DNA from 3 places in the Lysinibacillus sp. UBA5994 genome. Region 3 is predicted to be linked to each of the others. Evidence: predicted binding sites of a transcription regulator. Region 3 holds the regulator's gene; each other region holds the start of a gene.

The links. Region 3 encodes LexA, which represses DNA repair genes until DNA is damaged. Its sites were predicted from a motif close to CGAACATATGTTCG; they were not measured.
Region 1: the regulator LexA is predicted to act here: its motif matches at 4,895-4,908, upstream of ruvA (Holliday junction branch migration protein RuvA).
Region 2: the regulator LexA is predicted to act here: its motif matches at 3,402-3,415, upstream of recA (recombinase RecA).

What each region holds. Positions count from the first base shown of each region.
Region 1 covers NZ_DJAU01000061.1:67,579-73,555, forward strand. Annotated here, with positions in the region: gene B3D98_RS21035 (polysaccharide deacetylase family protein) at 1-354, shown strand, start outside; gene yajC (preprotein translocase subunit YajC) at 428-694, opposite strand; gene tgt (tRNA guanosine(34) transglycosylase Tgt) at 948-2,093, opposite strand; gene queA (tRNA preQ1(34) S-adenosylmethionine ribosyltransferase-isomerase QueA) at 2,151-3,191, opposite strand; gene ruvB (Holliday junction branch migration DNA helicase RuvB) at 3,209-4,213, opposite strand; gene ruvA (Holliday junction branch migration protein RuvA) at 4,232-4,852, opposite strand; gene B3D98_RS21065 (phosphotransferase) at 4,964-5,842, opposite strand; gene B3D98_RS21070 (LysM peptidoglycan-binding domain-containing protein) at 5,832-5,977, opposite strand, start outside.
Region 2 covers NZ_DJAU01000023.1:726-6,702, reverse strand. Annotated here, with positions in the region: gene B3D98_RS06830 (DUF3388 domain-containing protein) at 1-488, shown strand, start outside; gene B3D98_RS06825 (helix-turn-helix domain-containing protein) at 505-1,434, shown strand; gene pgsA (CDP-diacylglycerol--glycerol-3-phosphate 3-phosphatidyltransferase) at 1,482-2,060, shown strand; gene B3D98_RS06815 (competence/damage-inducible protein A) at 2,077-3,336, shown strand; gene recA (recombinase RecA) at 3,498-4,562, shown strand; gene rny (ribonuclease Y) at 5,078-5,977, shown strand, end outside.
Region 3 covers NZ_DJAU01000050.1:96,471-102,447, forward strand. Annotated here, with positions in the region: gene pilM (type IV pilus biogenesis protein PilM) at 1-614, shown strand, start outside; gene B3D98_RS15450 (PilN domain-containing protein) at 614-1,207, shown strand; gene B3D98_RS15455 (hypothetical protein) at 1,204-1,896, shown strand; gene B3D98_RS15460 (prepilin peptidase) at 1,961-2,713, shown strand; gene B3D98_RS15465 (gamma-glutamyl-gamma-aminobutyrate hydrolase family protein) at 2,747-3,469, shown strand; gene lexA (transcriptional repressor LexA) at 3,577-4,194, opposite strand; gene yneA (cell division suppressor protein YneA) at 4,361-4,675, shown strand; gene B3D98_RS15480 (YneB family resolvase-like protein) at 4,672-5,337, shown strand; gene def (peptide deformylase) at 5,366-5,941, opposite strand; gene B3D98_RS15490 (helix-turn-helix transcriptional regulator) at 5,934-5,977, opposite strand, start outside.

The sequences.
Region 1 (5,977 bases), on a different contig from region 3:
AAAAATGGTAAACTAAATGGCGCAGTATTTGGTCCTAGTATTGTAAATGGGCAACTAGAGAGTCAGGTTGAATATGAAGAAAGAGTAAGAAATGATTTTATTCATTCAAGAAAAATAATCAAAGAAAAGTTAGGATATGAACCAATAGCAATAAGCTATCCTTATGGGATTTACTCACCCTCCACCATCAAATTAGCCAAGGAAGCTGGCTTTAAGATGGCCTTTGTCATACAAAATAAACATGTGAAAAAAGGCGATTCCCTATTTACGTTAAGCCGAATAACGATTAATGGCAATGATACTGGTGAGGCATTCATTCATAAATTAAAAACTACAACTGCAAAAAACATCTAAACACTGCCTTCTAATATTGTATAAAAAAGACTTACAATATAGCTATCGCCTATTGTAAGCCTTTTCTTCTTTGTTACTGATTGTCATTGACAATTCGTCCAATTGCTTGACGGTCAAATTTCACTCGTACATTGTCAGCAATTTTTAATGTCACTGCTGTGTCTTCAATTGCATCAATAACACCGTGTAAACCACCAATCGTAATGACTTTATCTCCACGTTGCAAACTACTTTGCATATTTTGTGTTTCCTGCTGTCTTTTTTTAGCTGGACGGATTAAGATAAACCACATTGCAACGAACATTAATAATATTGGTGCTAATCCTAATAATTGATCCATAATAGCATCTTGCCCCCTTTCCAAATCTCACTTTTTTAGTATAGACTATTCCACCATTAAAAAGCGATGGACAAGCCCAAAAATTTTCTCAATTACTAATATTTTTTCTATGATTGACAATATTTTGCTAGAAATATTCACTTTTTACAAAGTTTTGAATGATTTGCAAAACTATTGCTATTGATTATGGACATTAGGGGATGCCTAATGCCCTTTTTTTAATTTAGCGCATGAATGATCCTATTCGTCTAGTTTAAAAGTTTTTTGCATCTGGCCCATTAAAGCCGTATTTTTCAAAGAACTCTTCACGGAAATCACCAAGGCGATCTTGACGAATTGCCTCACGTACTTGCTCCATCAATTTTAATAGGAAGTGTAGATTATGATAGGATGTTAAACGAATACCGAACGTTTCTTCCGTGCGAATAAGGTGACGAACATAGGCACGAGAATAATTTTTACATGTATAGCAGTCACAGTTCGGATCAATCGGCCCAAAGTCACGTGCATATTTTGCATTTTTCACTACTAGACGTCCTTCTGATGTCATCAGTGTTCCATTACGTGCAATACGTGTTGGCAGTACACAGTCAAACATATCGATCCCACGAATTGCCCCATCAATTAAAGAATCTGGTGAGCCAACACCCATTAAATAACGAGGTTTATTTTCAGGCATCATTGGCGTAGTAAATTCTAAAACACGGTTCATCACATCTTTCGGTTCTCCAACGGATAATCCACCAATTGCATAGCCTGGGAAATCTAGTTCTACTAACGCTTCTGCTGAGCGGCGGCGTAAATCTTCGTACTCTCCACCTTGAATAATGCCAAATAAACCTTGCTCCTCTGGACGCTGATGTGCTTCCTTACAGCGTTTTGCCCAACGAGTTGTTCGATCAACTGATTTCAGCATATAGTCATGTGTCGCAGGATATGGTGGACATTCATCAAAGGCCATCATTATATCAGAGCCTAAATCATTTTGAATTTCCATTGCCTTTTCTGGGCTCAAAAATAATTTATCTCCATTGAGGTGATTACGGAAATGAACTCCTTCCTCCTCAATTTTCCGGAATTGACTAAGTGAAAATACTTGGAAACCACCTGAATCCGTTAAAATTGGACGATCCCAGTTCATAAATTTATGAAGTCCGCCTGCTTCTTTGACAATATCATTACCTGGACGAAGCCATAAATGGTACGTATTGGACAGAATAATACCGGCATTCATCTCTTTTAATTCTTCTGGTGACATGGTCTTCACCGTTGCTTGTGTGCCAACAGGCATAAATGCTGGTGTTTCAAAGGAGCCGTGTGGTGTATGGACGATGCCAAGACGTGCTCCTGTTTGTTTACATGTATGAAGTAGTTCATATCGAATTGCTGGTTGTGTCATAAAATAAATAATCCTTTCTTATCTGAAGTAAAAACAGTACTCCGATTTTATCCACTATTATTTTTTGGGACGTATAAACATAGCATCACCAAAACTAAAGAAGCGATATCTTTCTCCTACAGCTTGCTGATAAGCACTTAAAATGGTCTCACGAGTGGCTAGCGTACTAACAAGCATGACTAGTGTTGATTTTGGTAAATGGAAGTTTGTGATTAACCCATCCACCACCGTAAAATTGTAGCCTGGATAGATGAAAATAGACGTCCAACCTTGTTCTGCTCGCACTTCTCCCTCATATTTAGAACCAATTGTCTCTAATGTACGAGTAGAGGTTGTCCCAACAGCTATTACCTTGCCACCGTTACGCTTTACGCGATTAATTGTATCTGCTGCTTGTTCTGTAACACTATAGAATTCCGCATGCATTTCATGGTTCTCAATCGAGTCTACACTAACGGGACGGAAAGTGCCAAGACCGACATGTAGCGTAATAAAGACAACCTCTACTCCTTTAGCCTTCACTTGAGCTAATAGCTCCTCTGTAAAATGCAGCCCAGCTGTAGGCGCTGCAGCAGAACCACGCTCTTTGGCATAAACGGTTTGATAACGATCTTTATCCTCTAGTTTTTCACGAATATAGGGAGGTAATGGCATTTCACCAAGTTGCTCTAATATTTCATAAAAAATACCATCATACTGAAATTCAAATGTACGTCCGCCATGTTCAAGCTCACCTGTACATGTAGCTGTTAATAAACCGTCACCAAATGTGATGACTGTTCCTACTTTTACACGCTTTGCTGGTTTTACAAGTGTTTCCCACTCATCTGTACCAGCCATTTGCTTCAGTAGCAATACTTCTATATGTGCACCTGTTTCTTCTTTTACACCCATTAAACGAGCAGGTAAAACTCTTGTATCATTTAGTACAAGACAGTCTCCAGCATGTAGCTCGTCTAATACATGGGCAAAATGGTGGTGCTCCACTTTATTTGAGCCCGGTGTCACGACCATTAATCTACTTGCTGTACGATCAACTAATGGTGTTTGGGCAATAAGCTCCTCTGGTAATTCAAAATCAAAATCTTCTACACGCATGAAAATAACTTCCTTCTTTATGTTTGTTGGGGATACTCATATCCAAAATGTTCGTAGGCTAAATGTGTGGCTACTCTTCCTCTCGGGGTACGTTGAATAAGGCCAATTTGCATCAAATAAGGCTCGTATACATCTTCTATCGTAACCCGTTCCTCACCAATTGATGCAGCAAGAGTATCTAAGCCTACTGGGCCTCCTCGGAATCGCTCAATCATATTGGTTACAAGTTTATGGTCAATATGATCAAGCCCTCTAGGATCTACTTGTAACAGCTCTAATGCTTGCTGTGCAAGACCCTCCGTTATCATACCATCTCCAAGCACTTGTGCATAATCTCGCACTCGTTTCAATAAACGATTGGCAATTCGAGGTGTTCCACGTGAGCGTCTCGCCATTTCCATTGCTGCTACTTGCTCTATTTCTACCTCAAATAAATGTGCACTTCTCACAACAATTTCAGCAAGCGATCGGTCATCATAATATTCTAGGCGCAGCAACACACCAAAGCGATCTCTTAGAGGAGCTGATAAAGCACCCGCTCTTGTTGTTGCACCTACAAGGGTAAAGGGAGGTAAATCAAGTCGTACAGTACGTGCTTCAGGACCTTTTCCTACCACAATATCTAAGCAGAAGTCTTCCATTGCTGGATATAATACTTCTTCAATAGCACGGGGCAGTCGATGAATTTCATCAATAAATAAAACGTCCCCAGGCTCTAGTGAACTTAAAATAGCTGCCAAATCTCCTGGACGCTCAATCGCAGGGCCACTTGTCATGCGTACGTTAACATTCATCTCATTTGCGATAACAGCCGCTAAGGTCGTTTTACCAAGTCCTGGAGGTCCATATAACAACACATGATCTAAACTTTCTTGGCGAAGCTTTGCCGCTTCAATGAATATTTGTAAGTTTTCCTTTACTTTATGTTGCCCAATATACTGTGCTAATTTTTGAGGACGTAAAGATAACTCAAACTGCTCATCATAGCTCCCTGCTTCACTTGCCATCATACGTTCAGACATGCACCTTTCCTCCTTTCCTTATTTTAATTTTAGCAGTAGTTGCAATGCTTGTTTCATAAAGGCATCTGTCGTTTCAAGTTTATCGTTATCCTCTAGCTGTGGTTTAATTTTTTCTAGCTCTTTTTCAGAATAGCCAAGAGCCATTAAGGCAAGTAGGGCTTCTTCTAATTCATGTTTATAGGCATGCACACCAAACAAAGGTAATTCATCTTCTGCACTAGGTAATTCAAGTGTATCTAATAATGAACCAAGTTTACCCTTCAAGTCGAGGATCATTTGACGTGCTGTTTTTTTACCAACTCCAGGGAACTTCACTAAAAACGCTTCGTCCTCCCGCTCAATTGCGCTAATAACCTGTTGTGGATTACCTGTAGCTAAAATCGCTAAAGCGCCCTTTGGTCCTATTCCTGACACTAAAATAAGCTTACGGAATAACTCACGCTGATCTAGGTTAGGGAAGCCATATAAAACTTGCGCATCCTCTCGCACATGCAAATGAACATATATCTGTTGCTCAAGGGCAGATGTTCGAAAAGCAAATGGATTGGGCGTATTAAGTTGCCACCCAATCCCCTGTTGTTCCAGCACAATAAATTCAGGTGTAATACGAGTAATTTGTCCTTTTAAATAATCATACATCTATAATCCCTCACAATCATCGTCTTCGATTATAGCATATAGCGAACGAATGCTCGACAAAAAGTAGCGTCTAAACTCCGTTCGCAGACAAAAATGACCGCCAATTGACGGTCATTTCTTGACAAATCTATCAATATCGTACCACAGTTTTGGCCAATAGGTGAGGGCTCGTTTTGTAAATGGTACTAAATAATCTAAAAATACTAGCTGTTGCTCTAGTGGTAAATCTATAGCAAACAGCCATTCTCGTAATAACTCATTCGGGTATTTCAAGCGATGAAGCTTTCTTTTATCCAGTCGTTTCAGCTCAGGTAACTCTGCAAAAATCTTTCCAAGATCATAATCTACAGCAGGTAACACACGATGTAACCATAAAATATACTCGTCATCCGCTTCACCAAGGTGTGCTAAATCAAAATCAATTAAACGTAATTGTCCATCGGAGCACCATAAAAAATTATGATGAACTACATCCCCATGCAATAGCGTAATCTCTTTTTCAGGTGCATCTTCCAATGCAATCAATTGTAATGACTTATCACTATAATGCAATATTTGATCAATTTCTTCTTTCGTTAAAAATGTTCGAAACTCATTTCTTCTACTTTTAAAACGCATATGACGCATTTGCCATTTTAAAAGCTGTGAGTAGGTATGCAAGCCTGGCACGCGCTGCCAAGCAATCTTTTTATGTGTGTCATGTAAAGCGATTAATAGTCTAAGAGATTCATTACGATCTTTTTTATGCGCAAAGTTAGCCCCGTGGCTTCCTTCTTGCCACATTTGCACAATTAACTGCTCATCATCGCTCTGAACTAATGGTAGGATCAAAGAAGGTTCCATACGTCCTAATTGGCGATGAATGGTTCTTACCTTCTCCGCAATTTCCACTTGCTTTGCACGTTTGACAAAATAATTTTTCGATCGATATTTATATTTCCAAATATTTGGCTTTACTTCTTCTACAATATACGCTTTTTCACCATCGATAAGGCGTCATCCCGCCTGGGAAATAATGCGGAGACATCCAAGGACCTGCTGCTGATGGGCATGGTGGTGGACAATGTGTCGGACATGGTGGTGGCGGGCAATGACAAGGGTCCATTTGCCAATTTGGCATCATCA
Region 2 (5,977 bases), on a different contig from region 3:
TCCATTTCGTAAGAGATGAATTAGGTATTTTAGTCGACTTTATGGCAGAACTCTTTAAAAAAGAGGGACATAAGCTGATTGGTATTCGTGGCATGCCACGTGTTGGAAAAACTGAATCCATAGTAGCCGCCAGTGTCTGTGCCAATAAAAAATGGATCTTTTTATCATCTACAATGATTAAGCAAACAGTTCGTAATAAGCTTGTGGGAGATGAATTTAGTCGTAACAATATTTTTATTTTAGATGGTATTGTGACTCGACGTTCATCTGATGAGAAACATTTGCAATTAGTGCGTGAAATGATGAATATGCCTTGTATCAAAGTTGTAGAGCATCCAGATATGTTTGTTCAGCATTCAGAATATAAAATAGAGGATTTTGATTATATTATTGAACTACGTCATCACACTGATGAAGAAATTACTTATGAAATAATGGAAAAAAATCATATGTCCGAATCGGATTCTTTTGGAGGATTTAATTTTTAATTTGATGTTAAAGTAGGTGTTATTAGTGGCAGAATTAGGGACTCGACTGAAAGAGGCGAGACTGTCTAAAGGCTACAGCTTAGACGATTTACAAGAAATAACGAAAATCCAAAAACGTTATTTAGTAGGAATTGAAGAGGGCAATTATTCCATTATGCCTGGTTCGTTTTATGTACGAGCTTTTATCAAACAATATGCAGAAGCTGTTGGGTTGGATGCGGAAGAAATCTTAGAGACATATAAAAATGAACTACCGAGCACTCCAAACGATCAAGTAAGTCAATCGATGACGAATAGCCCCAGCAGAAGAAAAGTAACGAAAGGCCCTTCGAATAAAATGATGGAGGCTATGCCAAAAATCATTGTTGCTTTATTTATTGTAGTCATTATTGTGGCTATATGGGTGCTATGGCAATCAAAAAACAGTCCAGGGACAAGCGAAGAAGTAAATCCAACTCCTGAGATTGAATATGACACAAATGTCAAGCCAATTGATAGTGAGAAGGATAAAAAAGAACAAGAAAATAAAGATGCACAGAAAAATGATAAAGAAGATACAAAAGCTACAGAAGAAACACCAACTGATGAAGATGACACTGATCAAACTGAAGAGATGAAGCAAACAATTTCCGCGGGTACTGTTGAAGCAGATGGAGCGACAACTTCTTATACGTTAACAGGGACAGATACAATGAAACTGAAAATTGAAATATCAGGCCCTACATTTGTTGGTATTCGCAATCAACAGCAACAAGAAATCTTAACAGATACGCGTGTCTATAATGCCGGGGAAGTAGTTGAATTTGACGCCTCAACACAAAACTATGTTCGTATTCGTCTCGGTAATTCAACGCAAGCTAAAATCTATATTAATGACGAACTTCTAACGTATGCACAACAAATTGTAACGCAAAATATCGTCATCAATTTCAATAAAGAACAGTAGTCATCACATGATGACTACTTTCTTTCATCATGAAAGGTGTTAGAAAAATGAACATTCCAAATAAAATTACCATCTCTCGAATCTTACTTATTCCATTCTTTGTCATTGTTATGATGTTTGATTTTGGCTGGGGAACATTATCACTTTTTGGTGCAGAGATGCCAATTCATCATTTTATAGGCGCACTTATTTTTATCTTTGCTTCAACAACCGATTGGGTGGATGGTTATTACGCACGTAAGTATAATCTTGTAACGACATTTGGGAAATTTTTAGATCCCTTAGCTGACAAGTTACTTGTCTCAGCAGCCTTTATTTTAATGGTCGAGCTTAAGATGGCACCTGCTTGGGTAATTATCATTATTATTAGTCGTGAATTTGCTGTAACGGGTTTACGTTTGATTTTGGCAGGTGGAGGAGAAGTCGTAGCTGCCAATCAGCTTGGTAAAATTAAAACTTGGGCACAAATTGTAGCGATTGCTGCTGCTCTTTTACACAATACAATCTTTACATTGGTTGGTATTCCATTTGATACAATCATGCTCTATGTTGCATTGTTCTTTACACTTTGGTCAGGATGGGATTATTTCTATCTAAATCGACGTGTATTACTTGAGTCTAAATAAGAAAGGTCTTGGGATCATGAATGCTGAAATTCTTGCGGTTGGCTCAGAACTATTATTAGGTCAAATTACGAATACAAATGCGAGATTTATCTCAAGCCAGCTATCCGAGCTTGGCATCAACGTTTTTTATCATACCGTAGTAGGCGATAATGCAAAGCGTTTAGAACAAGCTATCGAAGTGGCAGAGTCTCGTGCAGATCTCATTATTTTTTCGGGAGGACTTGGTCCAACAAAAGATGATTTAACGAAGGAAACGATTGCACGTCATCTTGGTGTTTCTCTTGAGTTTGATGAAGTAGCATTGACGTATATTGAGCAATTTTTTGCTAAACGAGGACGTCCAATGACGGAAAATAATCGTAAACAGGCATTAATTTTAGCTGGGAGTGAAGTATTAGCTAATCACCATGGAATGGCTCCAGGTATGATCTTCACAAAAAATGATCGCACTTATATTTTATTACCAGGACCTCCAAAAGAGTTAGAACCAATGTTTCAATTTGAGGCTAAACCTAAACTTGCTGCGATGCTTAATGATGGAGGGATCATTGCATCACATGTTATGCGATTTTATGGAATTGGTGAGGCCGAGCTTGAAGTACAAGTTCAAAATATTTTAGATGCACAAACCAATCCAACAGTTGCTCCACTTGCTTCTGATGGTGAGGTAACGTTACGCGTAACAGCTAAAGCCGCAACAGAGCAACAAGCTGGCCAGCTTATTAAGGCAAAGGTTGCAGAAATACAAGCACTTGTTGGTGATTATCAATATGGTGTAGATGATGATTCCCTTGCCTCAAAAACGGTAGAAATGCTACTGGATAATGAGCTAACAATTGCGGCTGCAGAAAGTTTAACTGCTGGTTTATTTCAATCTGAACTTGCGGAAATTCCAGGGGTAGGCAATGCACTTATAGGAGGCGTTGTTACCTATGCAGCAGATGCGAAAGTAAAACAGCTAGGCATTTCACAAGAATTAATTGATACACATGGTGTTGTGAGTGCTGAGTGTGCAGCGGCAATGGCAAGTGCTGTTCGTGAGAAATTTGCTACAAATATTGGGATTGGTCTTACAGGAGAAGCAGGTCCCACTGCACATGATCATCAGCCAGTAGGTACGGTTTGGATTGGTATTGCCATAAATGACGAGGAGCCGCTTACATATTTACTTCATTTATCAGGCATGCGGAATACGAATCGACTCCGTGCGGTGAAATTTACATGCCATTATTTAATGCAGCTTTTAGAAGAACGTGGCTACACAAAACGTTATTAAAATAGAGTAAAACATAGGAATTTGGGTAGAGGAAAACTATCCAAATTTTTATTTTGAAGAAAAATCGAATAAATGTTCGCTTTTTTCTTGCGTGTTTTCTCAAAAACAAGTATAGTAGAGATAGATAAAAACAGTGAACAGTTTTCGAAGGAGGAAAATGAATGAGTGATCGTAAAGCAGCCTTAGAACAGGCTCTAAAACAAATTGAAAAGAATTTTGGTAAAGGTTCCATCATGAAACTCGGTGAAAAAACCGATTTAGAAATTGCGACATCTTCAAGTGGTTCACTTGCACTTGATGCTGCATTAGGAGTGGGTGGATATCCACGTGGACGTATTATTGAAGTATACGGTCCAGAATCATCGGGTAAAACAACTGTTGCTCTACATGCCATTGCTGAAGTACAAGCAACAGGTGGACAAGCAGCATTTATCGACGCTGAGCACGCATTAGACCCGATCTATGCACAAAAATTAGGTGTCAATATTGATGAGCTATTATTATCACAGCCCGACACAGGTGAGCAAGCACTTGAAATCGCAGAAGCATTAGTGCGCAGTGGTGCTATTGATATTATCGTCATTGACTCTGTTGCTGCCTTAGTGCCAAAAGCTGAAATTGAAGGGGATATGGGTGACTCTCATGTCGGCCTACAAGCACGTCTAATGTCTCAAGCTTTACGTAAACTTTCAGGCGCGATTAATAAATCAAAAACCATTGCTATTTTCATTAACCAAGTTCGTGAAAAAATTGGTGTCATGTTCGGTAATCCAGAAACAACACCAGGTGGACGTGCGCTTAAGTTCTACAGCTCTGTCCGTTTAGAAGTGCGTCGTGCAGAAGCTATTAAACAAGGTAATGATATTGTTGGTAACCGTACTAAAATTAAGATTGTTAAAAATAAAGTAGCACCACCTTTCCGTACAGCTGAAGTAGATATTATGTATGGAGAAGGAATTTCTAAAGAAGGCGAAACAGTCGATTTAGGCGTAGAATTAGACATTGTACAAAAAAGTGGTTCTTGGTATGCATATGGCGATGAGCGCTTAGGTCAAGGACGAGAAAATGCTAAACAGTATTTAAAAGAAAATACTGCTGTCCTAGAAGACATAGCAAATAAAATCCGAGCTTCTTATGGTATTGCAGCTTCTTCTTATACAATTGCTGCCCATGATGATGAAGAAGAGATGGATGAAGAATTAATGTTACTTCTGGAAGAAGAATAATTAATGATTGCATTGTTCCCACTTTATTGAGGGGGCAATGCATTTTTTTGTCTATATTCTTAAATTTTTACACATAATAAGAGAGAGGCTATGTGTTTATTTCTTATGTACTGTTTTTTTAAAAATTGTATTTAACATGAAAAATTTTCTAGTGAAATAGTAATAGGGAAAAAATTCACTGAATGGATAGGACTTACTTTTTTTGGCTAAGGTGGCGAACATACGCCTGACTATCCTTGACAGAGCATGAGGCTAGCTATACAATTAAATATGTATAATTTCTGAATTATGACTTTAAATAGGCAGTACATTTTATCCTCATTTAGCAAATGTTTTATAGTGAAATATCCTTTAAAATGGATGTCTAAACGCCTACTGGATGAAGATAATGCCTTTGGCCAATGAAACGGGTTTTGCATAAATTTTAACAAAATCTGGTGCATTTTAGCTAAGGCGACATAGATGTATGCGCCGACTGAAACTGTAATACCCAAATAGCAAGAGGAGGTGTTCATATGGATGGAATTACTATCATCTCCGCTTTGCTTGGACTCATCGTTGGTGCCGCTGTTAGCTATATCTACATGAAAAAAGTGAATGACTCAAAAATCACTGGTGCTAAACATGTCGCTGAAACAATCGTTGAAGAAGGAAAACGAGAAGCGGAGGCAATGAAGAAAGAAGCACTACTTGAAGCCAAAGATGAAACTCACAAATTTCGTACTGAAGCTGAAAATGACATTCGTGAACGTCGTTTAGAACTTCAAAAACAAGAGAACCGTTTATTGCAAAGAGAAGAGAATCTTGATCGCAAAGATGATGCTCTAAATAAGAGAGAAGCTGGCTTAGAGCGCAAAGAACAAGCTCTAGCTGAAAGACAACAGCATATTGAACAGATGGAGAGCAAAGTGGACGAGCTCATGGCATCACAAAAAACAGAGTTAGAACGTATTTCTGCTTTAACTAGGGATGAAGCTAAATCAATTATCCTCAATGAAGTAGAAAAAGAGTTATCAACTGATATTGCTGTGATGACGAAAGAAGCTGAAACACGTGCGAAAGAAGACTCAGATAAAAAAGCACGTGAAATTTTATCATTAGCACTACAACGCTTTGCTGCAGATCATGTAGCAGAAACAACTGTATCTGTTGTGAACTTGCCAAATGATGAAATGAAGGGACGTATTATTGGTCGCGAAGGCCGTAATATCCGTACATTGGAAACGTTAACAGGAATTGATTTAATTATTGATGATACGCCAGAAGCGGTTATATTATCAGGCTTTGATCCAATTCGCCGTGAAACAGCTCGACTTGCACTTGAAAAACTTGTACAGGATGGTCGTATTCACCCAGCTCGTATTGAGGAAATGGTGGAAAAAGCTCGACGTGAAGTGGATGAACAAATCCGCGAA
Region 3 (5,977 bases):
TGTATGATGCAGATGCCGAGGACGGCAAGGCTATCTTATTTGCTGCACCTTCTGAAGAGATTACGAAACTGGTAGGGATGCTGTTAGATGTTTCATTAGAACCCGAAGCTGCCGATATTCGTGCGCTTTGTAATATACGTTTATTAGAGCACATGTCCTTATTAATGCCTAATAAAACCTATTTAATTGCAGAATGGTCAATTAATGAACTCTCCATCAGTATTTTTTCCAATGGCCAAGTGGAGTTTTTGCGCTATCAAACCATTGAAGTAGATATGACGCAATGGCTGGGAAAGAAAGAGAATGAGTTTAGCTATCAATTTATTTATAATGGTGAATCAGAGAATTATCAAATGGTCGTAATGGATCAGGTTTTAGAGATTGATCGGATGATGAATTTCTTTAAGTTTTCTTTACATAAAGGTGAAAAAACAGTGGATGAAATTATCATGCTTGGCGATAACCCACTATTGAAATCAATTGGGAACTTACTCGCTTCTAATTTAGAACCACCACTAAGGGTTGTCGATGGGAAAAAAATTGAGAAATCGTTTCCGCGCTTTAAGCGAGAATTTTCAACGTTGCTTGGCTTAGCTTTGAAGGAGGTTCGTTAATGGTTCCAGATATAAACCTCTTACCACAACTTGAAAAAAGAACAACCTCTCCCAAGCTTTTTTATAGCTTGGTGATTGTCATTGTGGGACTTATTGTAGCTTATTTACTTTTTTTATTTTTTACATCCAAAAGTGAATTGTCACGATTGACTGCAGAGGAACAGGCATTAACAACACAGCTTGATCAATTGCAGCAAGAGCTAGACGCACGACAAAATGTCGATCAGGGTTCGTTGGAAGATTCAGTAACTTTTATACAAAGCGTTTCTTATCCTGTAACACCGTTAATTGATGAAACAAAAACTTTATTACCAACTCAATCCTATTTACGTAGCTATGTTTTCGGAGAGAACTCGGTGAATATTGAAGTGGATTTTGAAACGATGACAGATATATCGAAATATGTGGAGCGACTTTTAATGAGTAGCTATTTTACAGATGCTCAAATTAACACTGTCTCAAACTTTGAAATAGAGCTAGGTGAACAAAGGGTGTTAACACCCCAACAAAAATTTAAAGAAGTACCGCGATATTCAGTGTCCATTACAGCGACAATCGATTTTATGTATTTAGCTGGAGGACGACGCTCATGAATAAATTAACGAGTAGTAAAAATTCGTCTATGATCTTGTTACTTGCGCTGATAGCTGCTATTTTATTTGCGCTGTATTATTATTTGCTTTCACCAAAATTGGATGAAGTGAATGAAAAAGAGAGTAATGTATTGCAGGTGCAGCAAGAATTAGCTAGTGTCAAAGAACAACTAGCACAATTAGACAAAGAGCAGGGACAGCCTACTATCAATATATTAGCCTTAAGACAAAAGCTACCTGTAACAAGAGCCGTTGAAAAGATTATTCTTGATTTAGCTGAGATTGAAGAGGTGACAGGAACTCGTGTACTGTCTTTAACTGTTCAAGGTGAGGACGGCACTGTGACACCTTCAGATGAATCGAATGATCTTAATATGTTGGAGCAGGCTGAAGCAGAGGTCAATGGTGATCAGGAGAACAAGGAGACTACTACACCGATTGCATCTCTTTCGAAGGACTCTTTACCAACTAATTTAAAGCTTGTTACTTTTATATTAGAGGTGGGTGCGCTTGATTTTAATTCTCTTGAAAGCTTTTTACAGGAGGTTGAACAATTAGAGCGTATCATGAAAACCGATAAGATTGAATTTAAATTGCCTGGAGAGCAGGCACAGCTTGAGAAAGATGCAGATCTTACGTTAAAGGCAACAGTGCAAGTGACGACGTTCTACTACGAAGAACAACAATAACTTTATTGATAGGCGCACCATACTTCATTTGTATGGGCGCCTATTGGTTTAGGAGGACATAAAATTGGAAATGGCTTATACGATCTTTATTTTTTTATTTGGACTTGTCTTTGGCTCTTTTTATAATGTAGTTGGCTTACGTGTACCACAGAAGGAGTCGATTGTACATCCTCCTTCACATTGTCCAAAATGTCAGAGACGACTGACGGCGCTTGATTTAGTACCAGTTTTGTCTTATGTATTGTTAGGAGGAAAATGTCGGGGTTGTGGCAATAAAATTTCTTGGGTTTACCCAGTCATAGAATTAATGACAGGTGTATTATTTGCCTTTGCTTATTGGCAGCTAGGCTGGGGCATAGAATTGATAGTAGCACTCTTTTTTATCTCTTTATTAATTATTATCGTTGTATCAGATTTAGCCTATATGCTAATTCCAGATAAGGTGTTAGTATTCTTTTTACCTTTGCTAGCTATTGGACGAGTGCTGTCACCATTAACACCGTGGTGGGACTCTCTTGTGGGTGCTGTGGTTGGCTTTGGCATATTATATATCATTGCTGTGCTATCAAACGGTGGCATGGGTGGAGGCGATATTAAATTATTCTTTTTAATTGGTCTCGTTCTGGGTACGATTGATACACTGTTAACGCTATTTTTAGCTGCAGTTATTGGTATGATTGTCGGGATTACCATGTTATCGAAAAACAAACAGGGGAGAAAAACACCCATTCCGTTTGGGCCATCTATTGCATTGGCCGCAGTTATTGTTTATTTCTATGGCGATGTATTAATTCATTGGTATCTAGGCTTTTGGTAATTGTGAAATTTTCAAGAATGTGGAGGGAAGCAAGTGAAACCGATTATTGGTATTACAGCCTTTGTAGAGGATGATTTATCCTCTCGATTAAATGTTGCTTACAGTAAAAGTATCATTGAAGCAGGTGGAATTCCACTGATTATTCCAATTGGAGTAGAAGAAGAGGCAGCCCAGATTTTAGCCCTCACAGACGGTTTATTATTATCTGGTGGTCATGATGTGCATCCATTTCTATTCGGGGCTGAGCCTTCATTAAAGCTTGGAAAAATTCACCCAGCGCGAGATACGATTGAGTTAGCATTGATTGAAGCCGCATTCCAACGTAAGATGCCTATTTTCGGGATCTGTCGAGGAATTCAAATACTAAATGTTGCATTAGGTGGTACCTTATATCAGGATATTGATAGTGATCACTTTAGTACCAAGTTACTCCAACATATGCAGCAATCAGGTCGAACTGTAGCTACCCATACTGTACAGGTTATTGCTGACAATCTATTAGCGACTATCGTTGAACAAGAGAAAATAGCAGTGAATTCATTTCATCATCAAGCGGTGAATGTTTTAGCAGAAAAATTAAAAGTAGCGGCAAAATCTAACGACGGTATTATCGAAGCGGTAGTTCATGAGGAGATGCCATTTTGCTTAGCTGTTCAGTGGCATCCTGAGGAACTAGCCATAGCAGGAGATGAGAGTGCTCAAAAGCTATTTTCAGCCTTTATTGAAGCGAGCATAAAATTTAAGAAGGAAGCTTAGAAGAGGCATTGTACAAAGAATCCAATCGTATGTGGATTCTTTTTTTGCGTAAAAAAGAGGATACATGCTCTTAGAAGGAACATAATCCTCAAAATCTGCTTTAATCGTTAATGTACACGTCTATAAAGACCTACAACTTGTCCTAAAATAGAAACTTGATCGACAATAATTGGTTCCATAGAAGAATTTTCAGGCTGTAAACGGAAATGGTTTTTCTCTTTAAAGAAACGTTTTACAGTTGCTTCATCCTCAGCTGTCATAGCTACAACAATATCCCCATTATTAGCTGTTGCCTTTTGTTTTACAATGACTAAATCTCCATCTAAAATCCCAGCTTCAATCATTGATTCCCCCATGATTTCTAGCATGAACAATTGATCTTCACTTGTGCCATACGTATCGGGTAATGGGAAGTATTCTTCAATATTTTCAATTGCTGTAATTGGAGAACCAGCTGTAACCTTCCCGACAAGTGGGACATGGATCACCTGTTGTTTTTGAATGGATTCTTCAGGCTCTAAAATTTCAATTGCACGTGGCTTTGTTGGATCTCGACGAATAAAGCCTTTTTGTTCTAATCGAGCTAAATGTCCATGAACAGTTGAACTGGAAGCAAGTCCAACTGCTTCACCAATTTCACGTACTGATGGCGGATATCCTTTAGCTCGTACCTCTTCCTTAATGAAAGCTAAAATGTCCTCTTGTCTTTTCGAAACTTTTTTCATGAGTGCTCACCTCTTTTTTCTAAAATCATTCTTCTTATTTGATAGTATAACAGAATGCGAACATGTATGCAAACATAGGTTCGAAAAGTGTTTGACAAAAACGTTTGTTCGCTTTATTATGGGAACATACATTCCGAACAAACATTCTTAAAAAGGGGTAATGATTATGACATGGTTGAAGAAAAACACACATATCTCAATTTTAATAGGAGCTTGTTTATTATTTGCAGCATACCTTTACATTACTGATCCAGGAAAAGTTAGTTACGCAGAAATTAAAATCGAACATGGGGATAGCTTGTGGTCGTTAGCCGAGCAATATCGTGGTAAAATGAGTACTGATGATTGGATAAAGCTTGTAAAAACTGAAAATGAACTAGCAGATATTAAAATTGTAGCGGGAAAATCTCTAGTTATTCCTGTAGTGAGTGATCAAGCCAGTCCCATCAATACTATCGAAATTGCGAGAAATGAACAATGATAAATAATCAACTATCGGCTGTTGTCTATTGTCGCGTAAGTACTGAAAAAGAAACACAAAGCTCCTCATTAGAGCGCCAGCAGGAAGAGTTGCTGCGCTATGCTAAAGAGCAAGGCTATGCGGTGAAGGGCGTGTTTAAAGATCAACATAGTGGCTATGATGTAGAACGTGAAGGCTTGCTAGAAATGCTTGATTTTATAAAAGATAAGAACATTAATGCTCTTTTTGTCCAAGATGAAACTCGTTTAGGACGAGGCAATGCAAGGATGGCTGTATTACATTTATTACAAAAGTCAGCAACTGATGTTTTTTCTATGCGTGATGCAGGCCCAGTCCAATTAAATGAAATGGATACGATGCTGCTTGAAATTTTAGCAATTGTAGAGGAATATCAGCGTAGAATCCATAATGCTAAAATTCGACGAGGAATGCGACGTGCTGTAGAAAACGGTTATCGTCCAGAAAATAATTTATCGAATCGAGGTAATCCTCAGGGGCAGGAGCGAAAAGATCTACCTGTAGAGGAAATTGTGAAGCTACGCAAACGTGGATTTACCTTTGAAGAAATTTCTATAACGCTTAGAGGGTTAGGCTTTGAGGTAAGTAAGGCGACTGTACATCGTCGTTTCCAAGAGCACCAAGAAAGATTAGCAGGAAAATAATATTCCTGCTAATTTTTTTTGTAAAAAACTACTGAAGGGAAGAAAAGCTTTCGATGATAACATGATTTGGCAGTTGGAAAGGGTGCTCTTTATTTATTCGGTCATAAAACATGATGCCATTTAAATGATCGATTTCATGCTGTACAACGATGGCCCCGTAGCCCTGTAACTGTACAATGATATCATGTCCATCGATGTTGTAGGCTTTGACTTTAATTCTCTCATATCTCGGTACAAAACCAGGAACAGGTCGATTTACAGATAGACAGCCTTCTCCCTCCGGTAGATAAATCATATTAAGGGAATGACTCATTATTATAGGGTTAATCAGCATCATTTCTTGGTCATCAAAGAGTACAGCAAACATTCGTTTATCTACGCCAATTTGATTAGCAGATAGTCCACTTCCAGGCCGAAGCTTATATTTTTTTGCTAGCGTTTGATTTTGGCTATTTTTCAGATATTGTAGCATGGCTAGGAGGGTATTTCGGTCTTCATTGGTCACTGGTCTCGACACTTCTTGAGTTTCTTTTCTTAAAATTGCCGAGTGTTCTTTCACAAAATCCTTCATTGTAATCATATAATCTGGGTGAAATTTAGTCAGAGATAAACACCTCATCAATACGGCTATTAAGAACCT